2 regions of the Ruminococcus sp. RTP21198st1_G1_RTP21198_201120 genome follow, and region 2 is predicted to be linked to the other one. Evidence: predicted binding sites of a transcription regulator. Region 2 holds the regulator's gene; the other holds the start of a gene.
The links. Region 2 encodes HrcA, which represses chaperone genes, less so after heat shock. Its sites were predicted from a motif close to TGTTAGCACTCNNNNNNNNNGAGTGCTAACA; they were not measured.
Positions count from the first base shown of each region.

Region 1 (7,621 bases), on a different contig from region 2:
TGAAGCCTGAAACAGTTGCCCCGTCTATGGAAGCGTCATAACCAGGACACATGATAAGTCTGCCCCTGTTGTTTGAGCCTGTGTTTCTTATGGTGTCAACAGCCTTCTGATTGAGCCTGTTAATGCAGTCTATAGCGTCCTTTACCTCTGACGGAATGTTCCACTTGTCGAACCACCACTCATATCTTGTGCCAATAAGCCGAGGCTCGTTAAGGGTCTCAAATATAAGATGATAGTCATAATCCTTGAAATATTCTGCCGCCTGTGACCATACGCTCGTAACAAATTTCTCAGAGCTTGAATATGCAGAAGACCTTGGATAATATCCTGCTCCCGAAGCGCTTGCAGAAGACTTTGTGTCATGATGAATGTTGAGAATTACATACATATCGTTTTTGTAGCAGTAGTCAACTACTTCCTTTACTCTTGCAAGCCATGCTGAGTCGATAGTGTAGTTGTCACCCGATACGTGCTTGCCCCAAGAAACAGGCACTCTCACTGTGTTGAAGCCTAAAGACTTTACCTTGTCTATAAGAGCCTGAGTTGTTTTAGGATTGCTCCACGATGTTTCCGTGTCAAGACCCGAACCGCCTGTTGCGTCAAGAGAGTTGCCCAAATTCCAGCCCAGACCCATATCCTCAAGTATGGCTTCCGTGTCAGCGTTTTTGAGAGTATCTCCCGACAATGCCTGCGCATTTATATCCCCAAGGTCAAGACCAATAAATATGGTCATTGCCATTAAAAGAGATAAAATAAAGCTCAGGTATCTTTTTGATACTGATTTCATTCTTTCCCGTCCTTTCATATATAAAATATTAACCTCATCAGTACCTTTTATTATACCACATCTCTGTTCAAATTAGAATACGCTTATTAAACAAATAACGTACATTCTTTTTGTGTATAAATCTCATATGTTCATATTTTTAATCACTATATGAAAAAGTGTCGATTATTAGAGCTGATATAATTATACAATGTTAAAATTTTAGAGGATATTATCTGCAAAAAAATCAGATCTTGCTATTGAAAATGGAGCAGTATTGTGCTATAATCAAATGTGTTCAAAACTTTAGTCCAAAGAAAGGGAAGGTATATTTTATGAAAGTTAAACAGTGGCTTGCATCATCACTTGCAGTGCTGATGCTTGTTTCGACCGTGGGCTGCGGAGATAATTCCTCAAGCTCAAAGGCTGAAAGCAAATCAAACAACAGCTCTGCCGTTGTTTCGGAAACTGCAATGCCTGAAAAGGATTATGCAACAACGACCGACGGCTCAGCGAAAGTCAAGATCGACGGAACAAAATTCATGGTGGGCGACAAGGAGCTTTGGTTCAATGGAGTGAACGCTCCATGGGATAAGTGGAACGACTTTGGCGGAGGCTTTAATTTTGAGTTCTGGCAGGATCATTTCCAGAAGCTTCACAATTCAGGCGTAAATGCCGCAAGGATCTGGATAATCTGCAACGGCGACGTTGGTATGGCTATCTCAGCAGACGGTACATTTGACGGTGCAACAACAGCTCATTGGGAGGATCTTGACAATCTGTTCTATCTTGCAGAGCAGTATCAGATCTATATAATGGCAACAGTTCAGTCCTTTGATAACTTCAAGGATCAGAACCAGAATTATCAGGCTTGGAGAACGCTCATTCAGGACAGCGACAAGACAGATATGTTTGTAGATAACTATATAGTTCCTCTCGTTCAAAGATATGGCAAGAGCGATTATTTCTGGTCTGTGGACCTTTGTAACGAGCCTGACTGGATAGTTGAAAATGAAGAGTGTGGCAAGCTTGATTGGCTCTATCTGGAGCAGTATTATGCAAAGGCAGCCGCAGCTATCCATGCAAATTCAGACGTTCTCGTAACTGTGGGCATGGGTATGATAAAGTATAACTCCGACAGCCAGCAGGGCAACAAAATATCCGACAGCGAGCTTCAGACCGTTTTGAGCGGTGATAAGTATGACAAGAGCCTTGCCTATGTTGACTTTTATTCAACTCATTGGTACACTTGGATGCAGGGAATGTGGGGATATCCTTTCAGCGAATCTCCAACAGACTTTGGCCTTGACGGTACAAAGCCTTGCGTTATAGGCGAATGCCCAGCCGTTGCAAGCGACAGCGATTTCGACATCACCTCAGCTTATGAGGACGCTTACAATAATGGCTGGAACGGCGTGTTTGCATGGAAAACAAGCGGTCAGGACGACGGCTGCGGTCTGTGGCTGGATATACAGCCTGCTATAGAGAAAATGGCAGGTATCTGCGAGGATAAGATATTCCCTAACGGCAAAAAAGCTGTATAAACAAACTTTGATAAAATAATCACAAAAAGAGCCGACTTTTGCGGCTCTTTTTTGTTGCTCTTTTTTGTGAACAAATTGTGCTGTCTGTTGACTATAGTGCGGCATAATGCTATAATAAGATACGGAAAATCAATGACGATTTGCAGAGAGTAAAATGCTGTAGATCGTTATTTTTACGCATTAACGTCATATAATGGCGGCGTGGAAAGGAAGTAAAATCATGGAAGAATACAGCTACATATTGTTTATTGCACTTATACTGCTTTCGACCAAAATTCTCGGACTTGTAACAAAGAAAATGAAACTGCCGCAGGTAGTCGGTGCGTTGTTGGCGGGTGTAATACTCGGACCTGCCGTTCTTAATGTTGTAAAAGAAACTGAGTTCATCTCAGAACTGTCAGAAATTGGCGTTATCGTGCTGATGTTCACCGCAGGACTTACAACAGACGTTAAGGAGCTTAAAAGGACTGGTAAAGCGTCATTCATAATCGCTCTTCTTGGCGTTATCGTACCACTGTTCGGCGGACTTGGACTTGCCGCTGCAATGGGCGTAGGCAAGGGCGATAAGCTCGCCTGCTCACCATTCCTGCAGCATCTCTTCATAGGCGTTGTGCTTACTGCAACATCAGTTTCTATCACAGTAGAAACTCTGAAAGAGCTTGGCAAGCTCTCTACAAGAGCAGGTAATGCCATTCTCGGTGCGGCTATCATAGACGATATCCTTGGTATCATCGCATTGACCCTTATCACAAGCCTTGCAGATACAAGCGTTCACGTTGCAACAGTTCTTATTAAGATAGTAGCGTTCTTTGCAGTGGCTATCGGCTGTACAGTCGTTTACCATGTTGTGTTCACAAAGTGGAGAAAAAGAGATAAAAAAGACCTTAGACGTCACGTTATCATTTCCTTCGTTTTCTGCCTGCTCATGGCGTATGTAGCAGAGCTTTTCGGCGTAGCAGATATCACAGGCGCATTTGTTGCAGGTCTTGCAATTTCAAGCGAAAAGGACGTAAAGTATATCTCAAACAGATTTGAAACACTTTCGTATATGTTCCTTTCACCAGTGTTCTTTGCAAGCATCGGTCTTACAATGAACGGTATCAACATGAGCGGCAAAATGGTGCTGTTTACAGTTTTGCTCCTTGCTGTGGCAATAATCACAAAGATAATAGGCTGCGGACTAGGCGCAAAGGTTTGTAAGTATACAAATCAGGAAAGCTTGCAGATAGCAATGGGTATGATCTCACGAGGCGAGGTCGCACTTATAGTAGCGGCTAAAGGACAGAAGCTTGGACTTATGGGCGACGAAGTTTTCGCACCTATCATCATCATGGTGGTTGCAACAACGATAATCACACCGGTATTCCTGAAGTTTGTGTTTAAGGATAATCATGAAGAACACGTTGAGGACGAGCTTATGAAGTCTGTTGAGGGCTTCTCACAGTATGAACAGGAGCTGCAGGAACTCTCAAGAAAAGAAAAGTAATGAAAAAAAAGCAAAGAGCGGAGCAAAAAACTCCGCTCTTTTTTTGTACAAAAAAATCCGCTACCACGAATGATAGCGGATATGGGTGCAGGGGCACGCCCCTGCTTAAAGATTGAACATGATCTGATTGAGTACGCTCTCCAGATATTCCTGTCTGCCGCTAGAAAGTGAGTCAGTAACTTCGCCCTTCTCAACTGCATACTTCTCAAGGCTCTCCATGTCAGCCTTACCTGCAATGATGTCTGCACCAATGCCTGTTGTCCAGCTTGCATATCTGTCATCAACGAACTTGTCAAGTCTGCCGTCCTCAATGATCTTTGCAGCAGCCTTAAGACCAAGTGCAAATGTGTCCATACCTGCAATGTAGCTCAGGAAAATGTCTTCCATTGTGTATGAGCCTCTTCTTGCCTTAGCGTCAAAGTTCAGACCGCCGTTTGTGAAGCCGCCTGCCTTGAGAACTTCGTACATACAAAGTGTAGCGTCATAAGCGTTTGTAGGGAACTGGTCTGTATCCCAACCGAGCAGTGGGTCGCCCTGGTTAGCGTCGATAGAACCGAATACACCGTTATCTCTTGCAACTCTCAGCTCATGCTGGAAAGTGTGCTGGGCAAGTGTAGCGTGGTTAGCCTCGATGTTCATTTTGAAGTCCTTGTCAAGACCATATTTTCTCAGGAATCCAAGAACTGTAGCTGTATCGAAATCATACTGATGCTTTGTAGGCTCCTTTGGCTTTGGCTCGATGTAGAAATCACCAGTGTAGCCCTTTGAACGAGCGTAATCAACTGTCATCTTCATAAGTCTTGCCATGTTGTCAAGCTCCAGACCCATGTTTGTGTTCAGAAGAGTCTCATATCCTTCTCTTCCGCCCCAGAAAACGTAGCCCTTACCGCCAAGCTTGATAGTAGCGTCAACAGCGTTCTTGATCTGAGCAGCCGCATAAGCGAAAACATCAGCAGAAGGTGATGTGCCTGCACCATGCATATATCTTGGGTGATCGAAGCACTTAGCAGTACCCCAAAGAAGCTTCTTAGTAGGGTCAGCAGTCATTTTTTCAGCTATGTAGTCAACTACCTCAGCAAGCTTTGCGTTAGTTGTGCCGAGATCACCGTACTCAGGAGAAAGGTCACGGTCATGGAAGCAGAAATAGTCGATAGAAAGCTTGTCCATTATCTCGAAAGCAACATCGACCTTCTTCTTAGCTCTTGCCTCAGGAGCAGCCTCGCCCCAAGTCTTGTCAGTAGTGCCGCAGCCGAACATATCAGTGCCGTCGCCGCCCATTGTGTGCCACCATGAAAGAGCGAACTTGAGCTGTTCTCTCATAGTCTTGCCCATTACAACCTCATCTGGGTTATAGTACTTAAAAGAGAGGGGATTAGTTGAGTTTACACCCTCATACTTGATCTTTGGAATATCCTTAAAATACTCTGCCATAATTTTGACCTCCGAATATATTATTGTTTGATCTTAACGATTAAACGATTACAATACAATAATACACCAAATCGCACCCGTTTGTCAACTGTTTTTTATCAAAATTGCATATATTGATATATATTAAAATTGTGGGATAACTGCATAGACACACTATTTTTTCTCGTACTTTCATCAATATTTCTGTAATAATTTTGTGTAATAACTGCACAAATTCTGACAACTAAACTTGTGCAAACAAATGATTTATCTTTTAATTTGGCAACATTTCTGCAATTGTTGCATTTTTTATGCAACAAAGCACCCCTTTTTCGGGATAAGTATAAGGGTATTATCCCAAATCGAATATCCTGCAAGGTAGCAGTGTATGAGGAAACATTTTGTCAACGTGAGTTAGGTGAACACGATGAGAGGTTCTGATCGCACAGAAAAGCACTTCCTGCACCTTGTTTGAAGCTTGAAAATAGAATATAAACGGCTGAAACACGAACCCCACGGCAACAAATCTGTAGGGGCGAACACCGTTCGCCCGTCGAAGGAACAAGCCCACAATTACAACACGGTTTGGCAACCGAAAAACTTGCCCATCGTCCCCTACAATTATGGATACTGTTGATACGCATACCTCCATTGAATACATTTATTCCTACCCGAAAATCTGATTTAAGATCTGCAATACTCCACAATGAATTGTACAATATGCTCTCAAAATCATTTTGCGACTTAATAGATATTGTGCAACCCTACAAAAATCACATAAATGACCTTAAATGACTTGAATTTTGCGAAAAAGGTGCTAAAATATAATTAGCACTCAGAAAGACTGAGTGCTAACAATCCGATCGTGAGAGTGCTGAAAACATAGGTACGACCACGAAGGATCCTAATTTAGCATATTAAAAGGTATCATAAAAGGAGGAACTTATCATGGCGATCAAACCATTGCAGGACAGAGTTGTAGTTAAGATGACAGAGGCTGAGGAAACCACAAAGAGCGGTATCATTCTCACAGGCTCAGCTAAGGAAAAGCCTGAGGTCGCAGAGGTAATAGCTGTAGGCCCTGGTAAAAAGGACGTTACTATGGGCGTTAATAAGGGTGACAAGGTGCTTATCTCTAAGTACAGCGGTACTAATGTTAAGCTGGACGGTGAAGAGTTCATTATCGTTAAAATGGACGACATTCTCGCAGTTGTTGACTAATTTCACTGCATTTTAAATAGTATATAAACGGAGGTAATTTACAATGGCTAAGGATATAATTTTTGGCGAAGACGCAAGAAAAGCTTTGCAGAGCGGTATCGACAAGCTCGCAAACACTGTTAAGATAACACTGGGACCTAAGGGCAGAAATGTAGTTCTTGATAAGAAGTACGGTGCTCCTCTTATCACAAACGACGGTGTTACTATAGCTAAGGAGATCGAGCTTGACGACCCATTCGAGAACATGGGCGCACAGCTTGTAAAGGAAGTCGCTACTAAGACTAACGACGCTGCCGGTGACGGTACAACAACAGCTACATTGCTTGCTCAGGCTCTTGTTAGAGAGGGTATGAAGAATATCGCAGCAGGTGCTAATCCAATGGTACTTAAGAAAGGTATGGATCAGGCTGTAGATACTGCTGTTGAAACTATCGTCGCTAACTCAAAGAAGATAGAAGGCTCTGATGAGATAGCTAGAGTAGGTGCTGTTTCTGCCGCTGATGAGAACATTGGTAAGCTTATCGCTGAGGCTATGGAAAAGGTAACTGCTGACGGCGTTATTACTCTTGAGGAGTCAAAGACTGCTGAAACTTACAGCGAAGTCGTTGAGGGTATGCAGTTCGACAGAGGATATATCGCACCTTATATGGTAACAGATACAGATAAAATGGAAGCTGTCCTTGATGACGCTTACATTCTTATCACAGACAAGAAGATCTCTAACATTCAGGAAATTCTTCCACTTCTCGAGCAGATCGTAAAGGCTGGCAAGAAGCTCCTTATCATTGCCGAGGACGTTGAGGGCGAGGCTCTTTCAACTCTTATCGTAAACAAGCTGAGAGGTACTTTCACTTGTGTAGCTGTAAAGGCTCCTGGCTTTGGCGACAGAAGAAAGGAAATGCTCCAGGATATCGCTATCCTCACAGGCGGTCAGGTAATTTCATCTGAACTTGGTCTTGAACTCAGCGAAACAACTATGGAGCAGCTGGGCAGAGCAAGACAGGTAGTCGTTCAGAAAGAGAACACTATCATTGTTGACGGCGCAGGCAACAGCGACGATATCAAGGCAAGAGTTGGTCAGATCAAGTCACAGATCGAGAACACAACTTCTGATTTCGACAGAGAAAAGCTTCAGGAAAGACTTGCTAAGCTTTCAGGCGGCGTAGCTGTTATCAAGGTCGGTGCTGCAACTGA
Region 1 is NZ_JBCOMH010000013.1:9,204-16,824, forward strand. It holds gene AB5627_RS09435 (cellulase family glycosylhydrolase) at 1-787, opposite strand, end outside; gene AB5627_RS09440 (carbohydrate-active enzyme) at 1,102-2,310, shown strand; gene AB5627_RS09445 (cation:proton antiporter) at 2,531-3,796, shown strand; gene xylA (xylose isomerase) at 3,902-5,227, opposite strand; gene groES (co-chaperone GroES) at 6,155-6,427, shown strand; gene groL (chaperonin GroEL) at 6,471-7,621, shown strand, end outside.
Region 1: groES (co-chaperone GroES) is a predicted target of HrcA. The motif match lies at 6,033-6,063, and genes of this name have one in related genera.

Region 2 (7,621 bases):
GCGAACACAACACCGGGCTTGCTGTGGATCTCGGCAGAGAGGGTGACAATGATGTGAGCGACGATTTTTACAAGACGCCTGAATCACGGTGGCTTTGTGCAAATGCCGCAGATTTCGGCTTTATCCTTCGCTATCCTCGCCTTAAAGAGCAGATGACCGGCATTGATTTTGAGCCGTGGCATTATCGTTATGTGGGCGTTGAAGCCGCTCGTATCATTGCCGCAGGCGGGCTTTGCCTTGAGGAATTTCTGCACTTTTACTCGGAAAAATATATCTGAAAATCCTGTGAAAATAATTGACAGAAAGAGCATTGTGTAGTATAATTATAACAAAGCTATGAGCGATAGCCGCAAGTTTTTGTATGCTATTGCGAAAGAAAGGAAGTTTTGTTATGTCAAACTATTCAAGAAAAAAGTCGTTCTGGACTTTAATGGGTGCGATGATACTTGTTGTTGCGTCAACTGCGCTTTTTGTATACAAATATTTTGAGGATAAGGAGCATGCCGAAAAGTGGAAAGACTATGAGGAGTGCGGTATACAGTAAATAACAGACAGCTTTAAAGGCACTGCTTTTTGTGAGCAGTGCCTTTGTATATCAACACAATTCATTGATGTAAAGTTTATCGAAATCGCTGAAAAAGCGTGCTTGCACTTGAAATGCGGTTTGAAATGTGATATAATAGTCGTAATGACCTGATGACAAACTTGTTCTAGGGAGGGACGTTATAATGCAGATAAGAGAATCAGCTGAAAATTATCTCGAAACGATACTTATTCTCAGCCAGCGCAAGGGCAAAGGCGAGGTAAGAAGCATAGATATAGTAAACGAACTTGAGTTTTCAAAGCCGAGCGTAAGTGTGGCAATGAAAAATCTCCGTGAGAACGGCTATATAACTGTCGATAAGGACGGTTATATTCGTTTGACAGACAAGGGCTTGGAGATAGCCGAGAAAATGTATGAGCGTCATACGTTGCTTTCACAGTGGCTCATAAAGCTTGGTGTTGACGAGAAAGTTGCAGTAGAGGACGCTTGCCGTATGGAACACGTTATCAGTGCGGAGTCCTTTGCGGCTATCAAAAAGCACACAGGTATGGCTTGATAAGATGATAATTGCCGTGGGCCTTCCTGCGGCATTTTTTATTGCAAACAAAAAGGAGAACAGCTTTGTGCCGTTCTCCTTTTTCTGTTATTTGAATTTGTCTTTGAGCTTGTCAAAGAATGTTTTGCGCTTTGCGTAGTTCTTTTCACCGAGAGACTTTTCGTAGTCACGGAGCTTTTCTTTCTGCTCTTTGGTCAGATTGCGTGGAACTTCAACTGTTACACGAACGTAGTGGTCGCCGTGGTCGTTTCTGTTTACCTTCTTTATGCCCTTGCCTCTCAGACGGAACACTGTGCCTGTCTGTGTACCCTCCGGCACTGTGTATTTTACCTTGCCATCAACTGTAGGAACTGTTATCTCGTCACCGAGAGTAGCCTGTGCATAAGTAAGCGGTATCTCTGTCCACACGTCATAGCCGTCACGCTCGAAAATAGGGTCAGGTCGAACTGTAATGTTGATGTGCAGGTCGCCGTTAGGACCTCCGTTTATACCGCAGTTGCCCTCACCGCCTACTCTAAGTGTCTGACCATCGTCGATGCCGGCAGGAACGTTTATCTCCTTTTCAGATACCTTCTTTACTCTGCCCTGACCGTTGCAGGTATGGCAAGGGTTGTCGATTATCTGACCCTTACCGCCACAGCGACTGCAAGTCGTGGTCTGAGCGATGTTTCCGAAAGGCGTTCTCTGTGTTATCCTTACTGTACCAGTGCCGTGGCAGTCAGGACAGGTCTTAGGCGAAGAACCTGCGGCTGCGCCTGTGCCGTGACAGTCAGGACATTTTTCGGCTCTGTTTATGCGAAGTTTCACAGTCTTGCCCTTGCAGGCTTCCATGAAGTCAAGAACAACGTTCGCTCTTATATCCTCGCCGCGTCTTGGTGCGTTAGGGTTAGCAGAACGTCCGCCACCGAAGCCACCGCCAAATCCACCGAAAATGGAATCGAAAATATCGCCCATATCGCCAAATCCGCCGAAGCCTCCTGCACCTGCTCCACCGCCTGCACCGTAGTTCGGGTCTACGCCTGCGTGACCAAACTGGTCATATCTTGCTCTTTTATCTTTATCTGAAAGCACCTCATAAGCTTCATTTACTTCCTTGAACTTCTCCTCGCACTCTTTGTCGCCAGGGTGAAGGTCAGGGTGATACTGCTTTGCAAGCTTACGGAATGCCTTTTTTAATTCATCGTCTGTGGCAGTTTTAGAAACGCCAAGCACTTCATAGTAATCTCTTTTTTCAGCCATATAAACGCCCATGCTCTGTAAGCTGCAGATCGTGAAAGTCTTGGGGCATGGGCTTGCCTCCTTTTTGTAAGTATAGTCCTTTCACGCTTTTCACACAGCCTTTTAATACGGCAATAGCCCCTGCTCGAAAAATCGGAGCAGAGGCAGCCGTTATAATTTATTCTGCGTCAGTAAATTCAGCGTCTATAACGTCGTCGCCACCGTTGTTTGAAGCGCCGCCGTTGTTGCCACCATTTGCTCCGCCCATGTTGTTAGGGTCAAAGCCTGCGGCACCGCCTGCTGCCTGCTGTGCCTGTGCAGCCTGCTGATATACCTTAGTTGCAACGCCCTGGAATGTTTCCTCAAGCTCCTTGTGCTTAGCCTTGATAGCCTCGATATCAGTACCCTTGAGGGCTTCCTTAAGAGCGTCTATCTTAGCCTGACAAGCTGACTTGTCAGCAGCGTCTACCTTGTCGCCGAACTCGCCCAGTGACTTTTCAGCCTGGAAGCAAAGCTGGTCAGCAGCGTTTCTTGCGTCAACGTCCTCTTTCTTCTTAGCGTCCTCTGCTGCATATGCCTCAGCTTCCTTGACAGCCTTATCTATATCGTCCTTAGACATATTTGTTGAAGAAGTGATCGTGATGTTCTGCTCCTTGCCTGTGCCAAGATCCTTAGCGGAAACGTGTACGATACCGTTAGCGTCGATATCGAATGTTACCTCGATCTGTGGAACGCCTCTTGGAGCAGGAGCGATTCCGTCAAGTCTGAACATACCGAGCTGTTTGTTGTCCTTAGCGAACTCACGCTCACCCTGAAGTACGTTGATATCAACGGCTGACTGATTATCAGCGGCAGTTGAGAATATCTGTGACTTCTTTGTAGGTATAGTTGTGTTTCTCTCGATGATCTTTGTGCAGATACCGCCCATTGTTTCAAGACCAAGTGACAGTGGAGTTACATCGAGGAGGAGCAGACCGTCCTTAACGTCGCCTGCGAGAACGCCGCCCTGATATGCAGCGCCAAGTGCTACGCACTCATCTGGGTTGATGCCCTTGAATGGCTCTTTGCCAAGGAATTTCTTAACAGCTTCCTGAACGGCTGGTATTCTTGAAGAACCGCCGACCATAAGGACTTTCTGAAGCTCGTTAGCTGACAGACCTGAGTCTGAAAGTGCCTGACGAACTGGTCCCATTGTTGACTCAACAAGGTCTGCTGTCATTTCGTTGAACTTAGCCTGTGTAAGTGTCATTTCAAGATGCTTTGGACCTGTAGCGTCTGCTGTGATGAATGGGAGAGAGATAGTTGATGAAGCAGTAGAAGAAAGCTCTATCTTAGCCTTTTCAGCAGCTTCCTTGAGTCTCTGCATTGCCATTTTATCACCTGAGAGGTCAACGCCCTCAGTCTTCTTGAACTCTGCAATCATCCAGTCGATAATTCTCTGGTCGAAGTCGTCGCCGCCCAGGTGGTTGTTACCTGCTGTAGCAAGAACTTCTGTAACACCGTCGCCCATTTCGATGATAGATACATCGAATGTACCGCCGCCCAGGTCGTAAACCATGACCTTCTGATCCTCTTCCTTATCAATACCGTAAGAAAGTGCAGCGGCTGTTGGCTCATTGATGATTCTCTTAACTGTCAGACCTGCGATCTGACCTGCGTCCTTAGTAGCCTGTCTTTGTGCGTCTGTGAAGTAAGCAGGAACTGTGATAACAGCCTCTGTTACCTTTTCGCCCAGATAAGCCTCAGCGTCAGCCTTCAGCTTCTGAAGTATCATAGCTGAAATTTCCTGTGGAGTGTAATCCTTGCCGCCCATGTGAGCCTTGTAGTCAGAGCCCATATGTCTCTTGATAGAAATTACAGTGTTGTCATAGTTTGTAACAGCCTGTCTTTTTGCTACCTGACCGATAAGTCTGTCGCCGTTCTTTGAAACGCCAACTACTGACGGAGTTGTTCTTGCACCCTCGCTGTTAGGGATAACAACGGCTTCGCCGCCCTCCATAACTGCTACACAAGAGTTTGTTGTACCTAAATCTATACCGATGATTTTGCTCATAAGATCAAGTCCTTTCAAAATTTACTTAATTTATATCAAGACCTTAAGTCCCGATGTCTTTGTTTATGGGTTTGCTACTATTACCATTGCGTGTCTTATTACCTTGCCGCCTATGGTGTAGCCGTTTTGAAGCACCTGCGCCACAATATTTTCACCCAGGTCAGGGTCGTCAACTGTGCTGACCGCCGTTGCAACGTTCGGGTCAAATTCCTTGCCCGCAAGCTCCATGACCTCAACGTTGAGTTTTTTCAGAGCGTCGCTGAACTGATTGAAGATCATTTCAACACCCTGTTTATAAACTGCGTCCTGAGTTTCTGTGCCTAACGCTCTTTCAAAGTTATCAAACACCGGCAGGAAGCCGTTTATCACATTTCCCTTTGCTGTGTCTGTAAGCTCCAGTCTTTCCTTTGCGCTTCTTTTTCTGAAGTTATCATATTCAGCCATAAGTCTGAGATACTTGTCATTTGCTTCGGCAAGCTCTTTTTTCAGCTTTTCTGTTTCGCTCTCCTCCGCCTTTTTCTCTGTATCCTCAGTGGCATTTTCTGCGGTATCCGCCGCTTCTTTCACTTCTTCGCTTTCAGCAGAGGTGTTTTCCTCTTTTTCAAGCTCGGTGTCCTTTTCAGTTTCCTTACTCAATTTACGCCGCCTGCCTTTCTTTTTATTCGTTTTCGTCATCTTCTTTGTTTTGCTCTTGTGGCTTTTCGGATATCATTTCCGATATCTTTCCTGTGAAATACTCGAGATATGGGATAAACTTCGCATAGTCGAGCCTCATAGGACCTATAAGCCCCAGCGCACCTGCTGTTTTGCCGTCCTTTGAGAACGGAGCTGTTATAATAGAGGAGTTGTGGATAACAAACCCGTCACGCTCAGGGGAGAACATAACGTGAAGCCCTGAGAACGTTTCGTCAATAAATCCTTTAAGCTCCTTCTGATTATCGAGAAAGCTTATTATCTCATTTTGGTTGAAGTCCTTGCAGGTGAGAAGATTACTCTGACCTTTGATAGACACGCTGCTCATTTCCTTTGTCATCTTCATTATCTCGGAAACAAGCGGTGAAAGGGTCATCATGTACGTTCCCATTGCTTCTGTGAGCTTTTCAAGATAAGCGTCCGAAAGACTGTCGATAGGCACGCCGTTGAGATTTTCCTTTACGAAGTTATCAAAAAACTCAAGCTGATCCTGACTGAGGTCGAACTCCAATCGGCAAACCTTATTCTTAATAGAGCCGTTGGACGTTATCATCAAAATAACGTACATTCTCTTTCCTGTAGGTATTACCTCTACCTTTGAGATAAGCGAGAACTTTGGCGTTGCGTTTGCGACCACCGCCGCACATTTCGTAAGATCCGCCAATGCCATTGAAGCCTTGTTCACAAGGTCTTCCTCTGTGACATATTCCTGCGGTATCATTGAATCCAGCATCTTCTTTTCATTTGCTGTAAGCTGGTTTTGTTCCATGAGCTGGTCAACATAAAGCCTGTAGCCTTTATATGTTGGTATTCTGCCTGCGGAGGTGTGTGGCTGTTCGAGATAGCCTTGCTTCTCAAGCTCTGCCATTTCATTTCTTATGGTCGCTGAGGACGCTTTGACGTGAGCCATTATCGCCTTTGAGCCTACAGGCTCGCCAGTTACGATATATTCATTGACTACCGCTGAAAGTATTTTCAGCTTGCGGTCGTCCATTTGCTCACCACCCGTTCTTCTTGTTAGCACTTATTGTATTTAAGTGTTAGCACTCTTTCTTCTCGAGTGCTAAGTATAGTTTATACCCTTTTGACGATTTTGTCAAGGGGTTTAAGACTATTTTTCTCACAAATTTTAAAAATATTTGAATTTCTTTTCCGTCATATTGCACAACACTTTGCTGAAAATGCAAAAAAGCGGGCAGACCGCAGTGGTCTGTCCGCCCGATGTTGGAAAAAGATCAGATAAAATTATTCTTTTGTATAAGCAGAAAGATCAGGAACAGTAAGCAGGCTGTCGTCTGCTTCGCCTATGGAATCTACAGTGAAGTAAACTGCGCTTGATTCGTCAGCACCCTCTGGGAGCAGAACTACCTGCTTAAGGTCATATGTAGCGCCGTCAAAGCCGTAAACTATCTGACCCTCACCGCCTGAAACACTGCTGTCGAGGTTATAATACTCGTGAACAACGTTTGTTGTTGTGTCAATATATGCGTGGTCAAAATCGAGTGTCGCACCGAAAAGTATGTCGGCTGACTTCCACTGATTTCCGTCGTCGTCCTCGATACTGTAGGTGGTCGTGCCTTCTGAAACGTTGTAAAGCTTTCCGTCGCCAGGGCAAACTGTGTATGACTTCATGCCCTGAACTGTGAGTGCCTGATAAGCCTTGCCGTCCTTTATGCAGATAGTATACTTTGTGCCGTTGTTTGACATCTGACCTGTAAGGTTCGCAAGATAGTTGCCCTCATACTTGTCTTTCATCTGCTCGAAAGCTCTGAAATCACCGTCAACGTCATAATCTGTTGTGCCTGCGTTTGCGGAAGTGCTGTCAGCTGTGCTTTCGTCTGCTGTGCTTTCAGCAGGAGCGGCAGACTCTGCGGCAGCCGTTGTTGTAGTAGTTGTTTCAGCCTTTGAAGAGCTTGCAGTATCGTTCCCAGTGCAGCCTGCCATTGCTGTACACATTGCCAAAGCTGCAATAATAGTTACCATTTTCTTGTTCATAATATTTTGCCTCCGAAAAATGACAAGAATCACTCGGCTGACTCAGCGCCTGACTCAACATCGAGTTCAGCGTCATAAGGGATATCTTCAGTGTCCTTATCGAAAGACTGTTCTGTCCAACTGTCAAAATCGTCAGGGAGCTTGACTTCAACGTTTTCAGTTGTGAATGAGTTTATTGTAACAGTAGTCGTTGAGCCGTCAGAGATAGTTTCTATCTTAACAATATCCTTTGTGTCAGCATTGAAGTAATACTTGAATGTTGTTGTGAAAGAATAATCGTCAGAATCGCTTGTGTCGAGAGTTACGCCTGATTCAAGCTCCATATCAGGATCTTCTGTGCTTTCAAAAGTTTCGCAGATAAGACCGTCGTCAGTTGTTTCAGAGCTTATGAACTTGTAGCTGTCGTTAATGCCGTAGCCTATCTCGCTCTTGAAGTCGTCGATAGATTCTTCCATATCAACAGTGTAATACGTTTTTGACTCGCTGTCAAGTGTGTACATAACTCCGTCGATATTATAGATGTCCATATCCACGCCCATAAAGTTCATTTTCATGTGCATAT
Region 2 is NZ_JBCOMH010000010.1:55,704-63,324, reverse strand. It holds gene AB5627_RS08005 (M15 family metallopeptidase) at 1-278, shown strand, start outside; gene AB5627_RS08000 (hypothetical protein) at 392-544, shown strand; gene AB5627_RS07995 (metal-dependent transcriptional regulator) at 729-1,100, shown strand; gene dnaJ (molecular chaperone DnaJ) at 1,188-2,339, opposite strand; gene dnaK (molecular chaperone DnaK) at 2,497-4,371, opposite strand; gene grpE (nucleotide exchange factor GrpE) at 4,435-5,007, opposite strand; gene hrcA (heat-inducible transcriptional repressor HrcA) at 5,030-6,058, opposite strand; gene AB5627_RS07970 (hypothetical protein) at 6,310-7,059, opposite strand; gene AB5627_RS07965 (hypothetical protein) at 7,089-7,621, opposite strand, start outside.